DNA from 3 places in the Arthrobacter sp. NEB 688 genome. Region 2 is predicted to be linked to each of the others. Evidence: predicted binding sites of a transcription regulator. Region 2 holds the regulator's gene; each other region holds the start of a gene.
What was found. The regulator LexA, encoded in region 2, represses DNA repair genes until DNA is damaged. The targets are predictions, from matches to a motif close to TCGAACANNTGTTCGA.
Positions count from the first base shown of each region.

Region 1: HL663_RS08770 (HNH endonuclease signature motif containing protein) is a predicted target of LexA. The motif match lies at 3,564-3,579, and genes of this name have one in related genera.
Region 3: HL663_RS08450 (HNH endonuclease signature motif containing protein) is a predicted target of LexA. The motif match lies at 1,788-1,803, and genes of this name have one in related genera.

Region 1 covers NZ_CP053707.1:1,847,368-1,851,945, forward strand. The annotation lists gene HL663_RS08745 (DUF3107 domain-containing protein) at 100-324, opposite strand; gene HL663_RS08750 (TetR/AcrR family transcriptional regulator) at 457-1,077, opposite strand; gene HL663_RS08755 (ThiF family adenylyltransferase) at 1,169-2,365, shown strand; gene HL663_RS08760 (DUF1810 domain-containing protein) at 2,368-2,802, shown strand; gene HL663_RS08765 (shikimate kinase) at 2,891-3,439, shown strand; gene HL663_RS08770 (HNH endonuclease signature motif containing protein) at 3,591-4,578, shown strand, end outside.
Region 2 covers NZ_CP053707.1:2,276,274-2,280,851, forward strand. The annotation lists gene HL663_RS10755 (RimK family alpha-L-glutamate ligase) at 1-374, opposite strand, end outside; gene HL663_RS10760 (ATP-dependent zinc protease family protein) at 398-874, shown strand; gene HL663_RS10765 (succinylglutamate desuccinylase/aspartoacylase family protein) at 874-1,842, shown strand; gene lexA (transcriptional repressor LexA) at 1,855-2,568, opposite strand; gene HL663_RS10775 (LysM peptidoglycan-binding domain-containing protein) at 2,789-3,220, shown strand; gene HL663_RS10780 (GNAT family N-acetyltransferase) at 3,876-4,466, opposite strand; gene HL663_RS10785 (cobalamin-binding protein) at 4,523-4,578, shown strand, end outside.
Region 3 covers NZ_CP053707.1:1,781,789-1,786,366, reverse strand. The annotation lists gene HL663_RS08455 (HpcH/HpaI aldolase/citrate lyase family protein) at 1-193, opposite strand, end outside; gene HL663_RS08450 (HNH endonuclease signature motif containing protein) at 340-1,776, opposite strand; gene HL663_RS08445 (hypothetical protein) at 1,992-2,630, shown strand; gene HL663_RS08440 (magnesium transporter MgtE N-terminal domain-containing protein) at 2,641-3,939, shown strand; gene HL663_RS08435 (DUF1003 domain-containing protein) at 3,932-4,492, shown strand; gene HL663_RS08430 (Mrp/NBP35 family ATP-binding protein) at 4,503-4,578, shown strand, end outside.

The DNA of each region.
Region 1 (4,578 bases), 430 kb from region 2:
TCGGGCACGGTGCGACGCTAGACCTGCGACGAACTTTAGTCAAACCTTCGACACCGAGTGTCGCGACGGGGGATCGGCGCAGGTCAGCGCGGGTGTCGCTCAGATGCCGAAGCCGACCTTGCCCTTGTCGCTCTCGCCGACCTGGATCCAGCCGACGGAGCGCCCCGGCACGAGGACCGTGCGGCCCTTGGTGTCGGTGAGGCGCAGGATGCCCTCGGGGGAGGCGAGCGCGGCGTCGACGGCCGCGGCGACCTCGTCCGCGTCGGCGTTCGTCTCGAGGCTGAGCTCGCGGGCGACGTTCTGGACACCGATGGTGACCTCCACGGGGCACGCACCTTTCGTCGGTCTCGCGGGCTCGGGCCCGCTCGGATGGGTACTCGCGCTCAGGCTAACCCGCGGCGCGGTGGTGCTGTTCCGGTGCTCGGGCGTGTTCGCCGAGGGCGCACCCGCCGGGCGTCAGGCGCCGAGCTTGGGGAAGGAGCCGAGCCCGCGCCACGCGAGCGTGCTGATCGTCGCCGCGGCCTCGGCCTCGGGGATGTCGCCGTCCTGCGCGAGCCAGTGGCGGGCGGCGACCTGGGCCATCCCCGCGAGGGCCGAGCCGAGGAGGAGCGCCCGCTCGTCGTCGGCCCCGGTGTCCTCGGCGATGACCTCGGCGATGGCCTCGGCGCAGGCGAGCTCGACGGCGTCGAGGCGCGAGCGGACCTGGGGGACGCTCGTGAGGTCGGACTCGAAGACCATCCGGAAGGCCGCGTCCTCGCGCGTCACGAAGTCGAAGTAGGCCGCGACGGTGGCGCGCACCCGGGCCTCGTTGTCACCGGTGTCGGCCCCGAGGGCCCGGCGGACCAGCTGCTCGAGGGTGTCGCAGTGGGTGTCGAGGAGGGCGAGGTAGAGGTCGAGCTTGCCGGGGAAGTGCTGGTAGAGCACGGGCTTGGAGACGCCGGCGCGGTCGGCGATCTCGTCCATCGCGGCCGCGTGGTAGCCGGACTGGACGAACACGGCCTGGGCGGCCTCGAGCAGCTGCGCGCGGCGCTCGCTGCGCGGCATCCGCGAGCTGCGGGGGGTCGTGGTGCTGGTCATCGGGTCCTCCGGTGGTGGGCTCGCGCGTCATCCTACGGACGGGTAGCTCCCGGCCGGGGGCTGTGTCCCGCGCCGGTGCTAGGTTCGCGGCATGGCGCGACCCCCGCTGGTGCCGCCCGGCCCCGAGCTCACCGCCGCCGAGCGGACCCGCTTCGCCCGCCACCTCCTCCTGCCCGACCTCGGCCTCGACGGCCAGCGCCGGCTGCGGAACGCGCGGGTGCTCGTCGTGGGCGCGGGAGGGCTCGGCTCGCCCGCGCTGCTCTACCTCGCGGCCGCCGGCGTCGGCACGATCGGCGTCGTCGACGACGACGTCGTCGAGTCGACCAACCTCCAGCGGCAGGTCGTCCACGGCGTCGCCGACGTGGGCCGGGCCAAGGTCGACTCCGCCGCCGACGCCGTCGCCGCCATCTCGCCCGACACGGTGGTCGTGCGGCACGGCGGGCGGCTCGACGCGGTGACCGCGATGGACGTCCTCGCCGACTACGACCTCGTCCTCGACGGCGCCGACAACTTCCCGACCCGCTACCTCGTCGGCGACGCCTGCGCCCGGCTCGGCATCCCCCACGTCTGGGGGTCGGTGTACCGGTTCGACGGGCAGGTGTCGGTGTGGTGGGCCGGCGAGGGGCCCTGCTACGCCTGCGTCTTCCCGCAGCAGCCGCCGCCGGACGCCGTGCCGTCGTGCGCGGTCGGCGGCGTCCTGGGCGCGGTGTGCGCCTCCGTCGGGTCGGTCATGGCGACCGAGGCGGTCAAGCTCGTCACGGGCTCGGGCGAGGTGCTCGTCGGGCGGCTGCTCGTCCACGACGCCCTGCGCCAGACCTGGGACGCCGTGCCCGTGCGGCGCGACCCGGGGTGCCCGGTCTGCGGCGCCGGCGCGGCCGCGACGCGACCGCTCGGATGGGCGACGCAGCGCGAGGACGCCTGTGCGACAGCCGATCTGCCCGAGGTCGAGGCGCCGTCCCGGCCGTCGGTGGCGGTCGAGGAGCTCGCGCGGATGCTCGCCGACCGGGACGCGGGGCGCGCCGACTTCGTGCTGCTCGACGTCCGCGAGCCGGGGGAGCGCGACGTCGCGGCCATCCCGGGCTCGGTGCTGCTGCCGGTCGGCGAGGTGCGGGCCGGTGCGCCGGTGCCGGGTGGCGACGGGCGACGTGTCGTCGTGCACTGCAAGGCCGGCGGGCGCTCGGCCGAGGCCGTCGACCTCCTACGAGCCCGCGGGGTCGACGCCTGGGACGTGCCCGGCGGCATCCTCGCGTGGTCGCGCGACGTCGACCCGTCGGTGCCGGGGTACTGACCGTGCCCGGGTCGGCGGAGGGCCTCGAGCGGTTCGTCGAGGCTCAGGACTCCGGCGGGACGTACGCCGCCGCGCTCGCGGAGCTGCGGGCCGGGCGCAAGCGCTCGCACTGGATGTGGTTCGTGCTGCCGCAGGCCGCGGGGCTGGGTCGCAGCGCCATGGCGCAGCGATACGGGGTCCGCGGCGTGGCCGAGGCGCGGGCCTACCTCGACCACCCGGTCCTGGGGCCGCGGCTGCTCGCGTGCGTCGAGGCCCTGCTCGCCCAGCCGGGGTCGGACGCCGAGGAGGTGCTCGGCGGCATCGACGCCGTCAAGCTGCGCTCGTCGATGACGCTCTTCGCGGTGGCCGCGGGGGAGGGCGCCGACGCGCCGTTCCGCGCGGTGCTGCGGCAGTACTTCGGCGGCGTCGAGGACCCCGAGACCCTTCGCCGCCTCTGATGCGCGTGTCGGTGCTCGGCGCAGACGTTTTCGAACGGGAGGGGGCGAGATGACGATGGGTCGGCCGTCACCGCCGGCAGGACCGTGGATGGTCCTGACCGGTCCCGCGGGCGCGGGCAAGACCACCGTGGGGCGGGAGGTCGCGTCCGTGGTGGAGCGGCCTTTCGTCGACCTGGACGCCGTCGCCGAGGAGTACTACGCGGAGGCGGGGTGGAGCCTCGCGAGGCTCCGGACCCGCATCGCCGCCGTCGGACGCCGCGCCGCCGAGACCGAGTGGGAGCCTGCACGAGCCCACGCGGTGGTGCGTGCCGCCGCCGACCACCCCGGGTCCGTCCTCGCGCTGGGCGCCGGTCACACCTGCTACACCGACGCCGGTCGGCTGGCCACGGTCCGCGCCGCCCTGAGGCGTTCCGCGGATGTCGTCCGCCTGCTGCCCTCGCCGGACCGCGACACGTCGTTGAGGGTGCTGCGACACCGATGCCTGACGGGCAAGGACAGGTCGTGGGTGATCGACGGGCACGACTTCCTCGCCCAGTGGCTCGACGACCCGGCCGCGCAGCTGCTCTCGACCCGGACCGTCTACACCGGCGGCGAGACGGTCGCCGACACCGCGAGGCTCCTGCTCCGAGGCGCCTGACCGCGGGCTGGAGGTCGGTCGATCAGGCACTGGTCGGATCGAGAGCGGCCCGCTGCTGATCGCTGCGATCTTGTTCTGCGCAAGGTGATTTGGTCGTCCACAGGTGGTTGCCGGCCCTTGTCCGTCGAACGTGCGTTCGATATGATGAAGTATGGATACCGAGGCCCTCTCCCGCCGCGTCGCGGCGCTGCGTGAGGAGTGCGCGCGGCCGGGTCGTGAGCTGGTCGAGGGTGGTCACGTCCTGTCCGCGGAGGAGGCGTTCGCGCTGGCCGGTGAGGCACAGGGGTTGGTGAACGCGGCGGATGCGTTGGTCGCGGTGGCGGGGGCGTGGGGTGCACGGGTGGAGACGACGGTGCGGTCGGGCTCGTGGGAGCGGGTGCATCCGGTGGGGTTCGTCGACGCGATGGCCGCGACCCGGATGTCGTTGGCGACGGGTCTGACCGAGGGGCTGGCGGGCCGGAAGGTGGCGCTGGGCGCGGCGGTGGGTGAGCGGTTCCCGCTGGTGCGTGACCTGTTGGTCGCTGGCGACGTGGCCACCGCGAACGTGCAGAAGATCCTCGACGCCCGCGCAGGGCTGGACGTGGAGGCCTGTGTGCGGGTGGATGCGGAGCTCGCGCCGCGGCTGGCGGGCATGGACCCGGCCCGGGTCGCGGGTGAGGCGCGCAGGGTGGCCACGCGGGTGGCGGCCGACCAGGTCGCGGCGCACGTGGCGTTGCGCAGGCGTGGCCGGTGTGTGGAGGTCCGTCCCGGGGAGGACGGCCTGACCGACTGGTTCGCGTCCCTGCCGACCGCGACGTCCTCGGCGATGTGGGCGGCGGTCGAGGAGCTGGCCGGCGAGTACCGGCAGACCGACGACGGGTTGTCGGTGCCGGAGTCCCGCGCGGACGCGCTGGCCGACCTGGTGCTGCGAAACGTCAAGGTCACCGCGCAGGTGACCCTCGGGGTGCCGGTCGTGAGCGACCGGTCAGCGCCGGAGCAGGCGGCGGGGACGCGGTTCCGGGTGGAGTGGGACGACGACGACACGCTCGTCGACGCGACCACCGGTGAGGTCGTGCGGTACGGCGACCTGGACGCGGAGTCCCGCGAGGAGCTGTCGTGGCTGGAGGAGCCCGCCGACCTCGACGTCGACGGGTTGCTCC
Region 2 (4,578 bases):
TCGGCCCGGTCGCGGACGAAGGTCGTCGGCGGCATCCCGATGTTGTGCCGCGAGAGGATCTGCGTCGCGCGCAGCTTGTCGCGCGAGTTGGCGATGCCCCACGAGGTGTTCGGCGTGTAGACGTCCATCTGCTCGAACTGCCGCACGACGGCGGTGCCGAAGTAGGTGATGGAGTTGCCGATCCGCGGCAGGATCGCGTCGTAGGTCGACAGCCGCTTGCCCCGGAACTGCAGGTCGGGCTCGTCCCCGGACAGGTCGATGCCGAAGCGGAGGGTGTTGAGGACCTTGACCTGGTGGCCACGGTCCTGGGCGGCGGTGCGCAGGCGCTGCGTACTGTACGAGCGAGGCGCGCGGGAGAGGATCGCGAGCTTCATGGTTTCCCGGCGGGAGAGGACGGATGACGGACAGCCATTCCTACACCCTCGCAGGCTGGCGTGAGTGGGTGAGCCTCCCGACGATCGGCGTGCCGTGGGTCAAGGCCAAGCTCGACACCGGCGCGCGGTCCTCGTCGATCCACGCCTTCGACCTCGAGGACCTCGAGCGCGACGGCGAGCGGTGGGCCCGCTTCCGCCTCCAGCCGTGGCAGCGCTCGGACGCCGACGCGGTGCGGTGCGAGTGCCCGGTGCTCGACGTGCGCGAGGTGCGCTCGTCCTCCGGCCACTCCGAGGAGCGCCTCGTCGTCGCGATGGACCTCGTCCTCATGGGCCGCACGGTCGCGGCCGAGATGACGCTGGCCAACCGCGACGAGATGGGCTTCCGGATGCTCGTCGGCCGCGAGGCGCTGCGCCAGGGCTTCGCCGTCGACCCCGGGCGCTCCTACCTCGGGGGCCGGCCGCCGCTCGCGATGCGCCGGCGCAACCGGGGGAGGGCCTGATGCCCCGGCGCACCCCGCGCCCCTCGTTCGAGATCGGCCACGTCCGCGTGCGGGCCGGCCGGACGCAGTCGGTGTCGCTGCCGATCACGCGGCTCGTCACGGGCGCCGACGTCGAGCTGCCCGTACGCGTCGTCCACGGGCGCGAGGAGGGGCCGACCGTCTGGGTCGACGCCGCCATCCACGGCGACGAGGCCGTCGGGGTCGAGGTCGTGCGGCAGGTCGTCGCCGGGCTCGACCCGAAGACGTTCTGCGGCACCCTGATCGCCGTCCCCATCGTCAACGTCCTCGGCTTCTCGGCCGGCCAGCGCTACCTGCCGGACCGGCGCGACCTCAACCGGTCCTTCCCGGGCTCGCCGCGCGGCTCGCTCGCCGGCCGCATCGCGCACCTGTTCATGACCGAGGTCGTCGACAAGTGCGAGGTCGGCATCGACCTGCACACCGGCTCGGACCGGCGCACGAACCTGCCGCAGGTGCGGGCCGATCTCGAGGACCCGCGCACCCGTGCCCTGGCCGAGGCCTTCGCGGCGCCCGTGATGCTCAACGCGCGGCTGCGCGACGGCTCGCTGCGGTACGCCGCACGCGAGCGGGGCGCGACGGTGCTGCTCTACGAGGCGGGCGAGGCGTGGCGGATGGACCGCTGGGCGGTCGACGCCGGCGTGCTCGGCGTGCGCCGGGTCCTCGCCGCGCTCGGGATGACCGACCCGGTGGCCGAGGACCCGCCGGCGCCGTCGGCGGTGTCGTTCCGCAGCGGGTGGGTCCGCGCCCGCGGCACCGGGATGCTGCACCTCGAGGTCGGGCTGGGGGAGCGGGTCGAGCGCGGCGCGCGCCTGGGCGGCCTCTTCGACTCGCTCGGCAAGCGGGTGCGCCTCGTGCACGCCGACCGCTCCGGGATCGTCGTCGGGCGCACCGAGGCGCCCCTGGTCAACTCCGGCGACGCCGTCGTGCACATCGCCGAGGTCGAGGACTGACGCCGGGCGGGGTCAGACGCGGCGCAGGACCGCGGTGACCTTGCCGAGGATCGTCGCGTGGTCGCCGTCGATCGGCTCGAAGGCCGGGTTGTGCGGCATGAGCCAGACCTTGCCGTCGCGCCGCTTGAAGGTCTTGACGGTCGCCTCGTTGTCGAGCATCGCCGCGACGATGTCGCCGTTCTCGGCGGTCGGCTGCTGGCGCACGACGACCCAGTCGCCGTCGCAGATGGCGGCGTCGACCATCGACTCGCCGACGACCTTGAGGAGGAACAGGCTGCCCTCGCCGACGATCTGCTTGGGCAGCGGGAAGACGTCCTCGACGACCTCCTCGGCGGTGATCGGGACACCGGCGGCGATCTGGCCGAGGACCGGCACGTAGGAGGCCTCGGGGCGGGAGTCGCCGATGCCGGTCACGTCGCCCTCGTCCTGCTCGGGCCGGCGGTAGCCGCTGCCCTGGCGGTCGGGGGAGACGACCTCGATGGCGCGCGGGCGGTTGGGGTCGCGCCGCAGGAAGCCCTTGCGCTCGAGCGCGGAGAGCTGGTGGGCGACCGAGCTGGGGGAGGTGAGGCCGACGGCCTCGCCGATCTCGCGCATGCTCGGCGGGTACCCGTGCCGGTCGACGGCGTTGCGGATGACCTCGAGGATCTTGCGCTGGCGGTGGGTGAGGTCCCCGCCGTCGCCGCGGTCGGGCATCTCGTGGATGTCGGCGTTCCTCGGACGTGCCATCTCGACCCCTTTGCTGAGGCCACCCCGTACGACGGGGTGTCCTGACCGGTGTTTGTGCAGGTCAGACGGCTTGTCGGTGGTGCCGTGCAGTCTGACCTGCATGCGGACATCCTACGAGCGGGCGGCCCCGAACTCAAACAGGTGTTCGACGCGTGTCTTGTCCGCCTCGAACACGCGTGCTATAACTCGTACAGACGTTCTATCGAACACCGGTTCGACGGTGGCCCTGGCCGCCGGGATGGAGGACATGATGAGCGCGATCGCCTGGCACCCCACCGACCTCGGCAGCACCCACCCGGTGGCTCCCCGCCGCCCGCGGCTGGTCGTCATCGACGGCGCCGGCCAGGGCGGCCGCGCCGCCGCGGTCGCCGAGCCCGCGCTGCGCATCACGCGCCGCGGCCGCCTCGTGCTGCTCGTGATGGCGACGCTCGCCCTCGCCACCGTCCTCGGCCTGCGGGGTCTCGGCGGGGCCGGCGCGGCCGAGCCGGCGCACACCGTCTCGGTCACCGGTGGCCAGACCCTCTCCGAGATCGCGGCCACCGAGCTTCCCTCGATGTCGATCAGCGACGGCATCGTCGCCATCCAGCTCGCCAACGACCTGAGCACCGCCCAGGTGCGCGCCGGCCAGCAGCTGGTCATCCCCGCGGGCTGAGCCCCGCGCACGCGCCCCCGGGCGCGTCACGATCCCCGAGTCCCTCGACCCGACTCGGACGCCGGAGGGCGTCGTCTCCCGTGCAGGGAAGGCGACGCCCTCCGTGCTGTCCGCCCCGCTCGTGCGGGTGGGTCCTGCGGGCGGTCGGTGTCAACCGCGCCACACTCGGCCGAACGGGGGAGGGAGCATCCGCCGACCTGTCGGACCTCGCGGGCCCATCGGCCCGCCGGCGCCGTCCTGCCCTGCGCGACAGGGCTGTGCACCAACAGACTTCAGGGCATGCGGACACGTCGGCGCAGCTCCTCCCGCCACTCCCACCACCCGGTCGTCCAGTGCGGCGGCCAGGGCCGGTGGCACTGGTCGTGCGGATGCGGCGCCCGCGGGTCCGACACCTCGGGAGGCTGGCACGGCGCCTACACGGCGGCACTCGTGCACCACAGCCAGAGCCCCGGGGAATGAGACGTGCGGCCCGGGGATACACAGAGGGTCCCCGGGCCGCACCCTCGTCGTCGCTGGCTCTCCACCGAACCGACGACGAGAGCGAAGCGGCCCCGGCCGTCGCCTCCCCGGGAGGCCACGGCCCCGCGCCGCTGGGGTACGCAGGTCCCCTCACCCCTGACCCCCGACCGGGTCAGGGGTGGGGGGACCAGTGCGTTCACCCGCCGCCGGGGAGCGTGCGGCGCAGGACGAGCCGCGGCATCCTGCTGGCCACCGCGTCGGTGACGCCGACCTCCTCGAAGCCGGCCCGCTCGAACATCTTTCGCGTGCCGACGAAGGCCATCGTCAGGTCCATCCGCCCCTCGCCGGGGTCGACCGGGTGGGCCTCGACCGCCGGCGCCCCCTGCGCGGCCGCCCACGCCACGGCCCCCTCGATGAGGTGGGACGTCACGCCCTGGCGCCGGTGGCCGCCGCGCACGACGAGGCAGACGATGCTCCACACCGGCACGTCGTCGACCGGGTGGATCTTCGTCGAGTGCACGAGGCGAGGGATGTCGCTGCGGGCGCCGATGTTGCACCAGCCGACCGGGACGCCGTCGCGGTAGGTGACGACCCCGGGCGGGACCTCGCGCGCGCAGAGGCGACGGGCGGCCTGCTCGCGGCTGCCCTCGCCGAGCTCGTCGATCTCGCGCTGTCGCAGCCGGTGCGAGAGGCACCAGCAGTGCGTGGCGCGCCGGTTCGGGTTGACGACGTCGGCGAAGTCCTCGAACCGGTCCGGCGTGACGGGGTGGGTCTCCCAGGTGGTCATGCCGCAGCCAAGCACCGACGACCGACAGCGCGCCACCGCCTCCGTAGGGTCGGGGCGTGCGCATCGTCAGCCTGATCCCCTCGGCCACCGAGATCCTCTTCGCGCTCGGCGC
Region 3 (4,578 bases), 490 kb from region 2:
CGGCCTTGACGGCGTCCTCGAGGTTGCCGAGGAGGACGTCGACCGTGCCGACCAGGTCCGGGACCTTCGCGGCCATCTTCGGGTTGCTCGGGTCGACGAAGTGGATCATCCGGCCGGGGCGGGCCGGCACCTCGCGGAGCGGCGTCGGCGCCCCCACGGCGAGGGGGGCGAAGAAGTCCTTGGCGCTGCGCATCGTCGAGCCTTCCGAGGCGGGGTGCACGGTCGCCTCGGACGCTAGCAGCGGGGTGGGCGCCTCCCGCATGAGCCACGTCACGGTGTGACCCACGCCGCGGCCGGCCCGGAGCACTCAGGGGCAGGGGTGACGGTCGCCGCCGCGGCTCACCCGGAGAGGCGGTGAGCGGGTTCGGTGGTGCGGGTGGCGCCGTCGGGTCCGTGCCAGGTGACGGTCCCGTCCGGTGCCAGGATCGGTCGCCAACGCCCTTGTTGCTTGAGGCGGTGATGGCGTCGGCAGAGCGCAGCGAGGTTGCCCGGTGACGTGCTGCCGCCGGGCCAGGGTCGGACGTGGTCGAGGTCGCAGCGTGCGGCGGGGCGGGTGCAGCCCCACATCCGACACGTCCCGTCGCGAGTCTCGACGAAGTCGCTGACGGCCCTGGGTGGCCGGTACGCCGCAGTGGTGAGGGAGGACAGGGTGCCACTGCCCGCCTCGAGCACGGCCCGGGCGACCTCGACCGGCAGCAGCTTCAAGAGGTTGGCCAGGGTGGCGGGCTCGACCCACCCCAGGCCGGGGAGCTGGGTGCCGGACACGGCGTACCCGGGAGTCACCTCGGCCTGGAGGACGGCGTGGTCGCTGGGGTCGTCGGCGGGCTCCTCGAGCCACGACAGCTCCTCCCGCGACTGAGGGTCCAGGTCGCCGTACCGCACGAACTCACCCGTCGTCGCGTCGACGAGGGTGTCGTCGTCGTCCCACTCCACCCGAAACCGCGTCCCCGCCACCGGCTCCGGCGCCGGCCGGTCGGTGACCACCGGCACCCCGAGAGTCACCTGCGCGGACACCGTCACGTTTCTGAGGACGAGATCGGTCAGGGCGTCCGCGCGGGACTCCGGCAGGGACAGGGCGTCGTCGAGCGCGCGATAGTCCCCGGCCAGCGCTTCGACCGCCGTCCACATCGCGCTCGACGTGGCCGTCGGCAACGCGGCGAGCCACTCGGTCAACCCGTCCTCACCCGGGCACACCTCCACCCGCCGACCCTTCCTCGTCCGCGCCACCTGCGCCGCGACCTGGTCCGCCGCCACCCGGGAGGCCACCCGGCGAGCCTCACCCGTCACGCGCGCCGGGTCCATCCCCGCCAGACGAGGAGCCAGGGCTCCGTCGACCCGCTCGCACGCCTCGACGTCCAGCCCGGCACACGCGTCGATGACCTTGTGCGCCGACGCCGCCGGCACCTCACCACCCAGCAGCAGGTCCAACAGCCGCGGGAAGCACCCACCCAACGCCGCCCCGAGCGAGACCTTCCGCGTGGCCAGACCCTCCGTCACACCCGTCGCCAAGGACATCTGCGTCCCGGACATCTGGTCCATGAACCCCAACGGGTGGACCCGCTCCGTGCCCATCAGCGTCAGCTCGAACCGCGCACCCCACGCCCCCGCCACTGCCGTCGCACCCTCGGCTGCGTTCACCAACCCCTGCAGCTCACCCGCGAGCGCGAACGCCTCGTCCTCCGACAACCGGTGACCGCCCTCCACCAGCTCACGACCCAGCCGCGCGCACTCCTCGCGCAACGCCGTCACGCGGCGGGAGAGGGTCCCGGTGTCCATGCCCCATCCTACCGAACACGCGTTCGACGGGCAAGCATCCAAGCGCACCTGTGGACGACCAAAATCACTCCCCCACAGACGATCTCGTGTCCCGAGCGCCTGCGCCCGCACGCGCCGCCGGGCGCGACCTGACCTCGTCGACGACCCGACCCACGCAGGCGGTCGGGAGGTCCGCCGGGAGCCCGCCACACGCTCGGTGTGGGAGAGTGCGACCCATGCCCGACGAGGCGACCACCGACGCACCGGACACCGCCGTCCCACCCGCTCCCCCACGGGTCGACGTGACGAAGCTCGTCAACGAGGCGGCGTCCAAGTCCGGCCTGCTCTGGGTGCGCCTCCCGGAGGGCACGACGCACCCGGTGTGGCACGTCTGGCACGACGACGGCGACGAGCGGGGCACGGGGCCGGCGGCCTACGTCGTCTCCGGCCCGGGCGAGCAGCACCTGCCCTGGCTGCCCGACGAGGTCGAGCTCGTCCTGCGCAGCAAGGACACCGGCGGACGCCTCCTGACGATGCACGCGACCGCCCGCGCCCTGGAGCCGGGCACCGACGCGTGGGAGCAGGCGGCGGCCGTCCTGCGACCCGAGCGGCTCAACGCGCCGGGCAGCGCCGAGGAGGTCCTCGAGCGCTGGCGCGACCACAACACCCTCCACGTCCTCACCCCCCACGGGCGCCCCGGCGAGCAGCCCGGCCACTACGACGACGGCAGCGGCGCCGCCCCCGTCCGCCCCGCGGCCCCGGCGACCGCCCGCCGGCGCCCCTGGCACTGGCGCGGCCGGGCCGGCGCCCGCCGCAACACGACCCCCGAGAACACGACCCACGAGCCGTCCTCGACCCCGCCCGACGGCGGATAGCCTGTCGGACGTGAGCACGCCGACCCGCGCCTTCGTCGGCCGCCTGTCCGAGCTGGACGTCTTCGACCCGCTCGGTGACAAGGTGGGCCGCGTCCGCGACGTCGTCGTCACGTTCAGCGCCAGCAAGGCCCGTCCGCGCGCCATCGGCCTCGTCGTCGAGGTGCCCGGCCGGCGGCGCGTCTTCGTCCCGATGACCCGCGTCACCTCGGTCGAGGGCGGCCAGGTCATCACGACCGGGCTGGTCAACATGCGCCGCTTCGAGCAGCGCCCCAACGAGACCCTCGTCGTCGCCGAGCTCCTCGAGCGCACCGTCCAGGTCCGCACCGAGGACGGCGACATCGCGACGGCCACCGTCCAGGACGTCGGCATCGAGCAGCTCGGCCAGCGGGGATGGAACGTCACGCGCGTCGCGGTCCGCCTCGACGCCTCGCGCCCCTCCCGCCTCGGGCGCCTGGGCCGCCGGCGCGGCGAGACCTTCGTCGCGACGATCGAGGACGTCGTCGGCCTGCGCACCGCGAGCGAGGGCCAGGGCGCCGCCAAGCTCCTCGAGACCTACGAGGACCTCAAGCCCGCCGACCTCGCCGAGGTCATCCACGACCTCAGCCCGCGCCGCCGCGCCGAGGTCGCCGCGGCCCTGACCGACGAGCGCCTCGCCGACGTCATCGAGGAGCTGCCCGAGGACGACCAGGTCGAGATCCTCGTCGGCCTCGAGGTCGCCCGCGCCGCCGACGTCCTCGAGGCGATGGAGCCCGACGACGCCGCCGACCTGCTCTCCGAGCTCCCGCCGGAGCGCCAGGAGGAGCTCCTCGAGAAGATGGACGCCGACGAGGCCGCCGACCTGCGCCGCCTCCTCATGTACGACGAGAACACCGCCGGCGGCCTCATGACGACCGAGCCGGTCATCCTCGGCCCGGAGGCCTCCATCGCCGAGGCCCTCGCCGTCGTCCGCCGCCAGGAGCTCTCGACCGCGCTCGCCTGCACCGTCTTCGTCTGCCGGCCGCCGCTCGAGACCCCGACCGGCAAGTTCCTCGGCGTCGTCCACATCCAGCGCCTGCTGCGCGAGGCGCCCCACCAGCCGATCGGCGGCATCCTCGACAAGGACGTCGAGCCGCTGCCCCCGACCGCCACCCTCGGGCAGGTCACCCGCACGCTCGCCACCTACGACCTCGTCGGGATGCCGGTCGTCGACGCGGAGGGGCACCTGCTCGGCGCGGTCACCGTCGACGACGTGCTCGACCACATCCTCCCCGACGACTGGCGCGAGGAGCGCCACGACGTCGTCGCCCACGAGGAGGTGCGTCGTGGCTGAGCGCGAGCGCCGCGCCCGCATCGACACCCCCCGCGAGGCCGGGCGCCGCCGCTTCACGCTGCCGGCCGCGTTCTCCGGGGAGGCGTTCGGCGTCCTGTCCGAGAAGTTCGCCCGCTTCATGGGCACGGCGTACTTCCTCATCGGGATGACGGTCTTCGTCATCGTCTGGCTCGTCTGGAACACCTTCCTGCCGGCGGTCCTCCAGTTCGACCCCCGCTCGCTCAACTACACGCTGCTGACGCTCATCCTGTCGCTCCAGGCTTCCTACGCGGCCCCGCTCATCCTCCTCGCGCAGAACCGGCAGGCCGACCGCGACCGCGTCGCGCTCGAGCAGGACCGCTCGCGCGACGAGCGCAACCTCGCCGACACCGAGTTCCTCACCCGGGAGGTCGCCGCGCTGCGCATCGCGATGCGCGACACCGCGACCCGCGACTTCGTCCGCAGCGAGCTGCGCGACCTCCTCGACGAGATGGAGGAGCGCGGCCTCGTCGTGGTGCAACAGCCCCTGCCCCCGACCGGGGCCGACGACGGCCGGACCACGCCGCGCACCTAGACTCGGGGGTATGCCGCAGGTCAGCACCGACGCCCTCCACGCCGCCCTCGAGACGGTCATCGACCCCGAGATCCGGCGCCCCATCA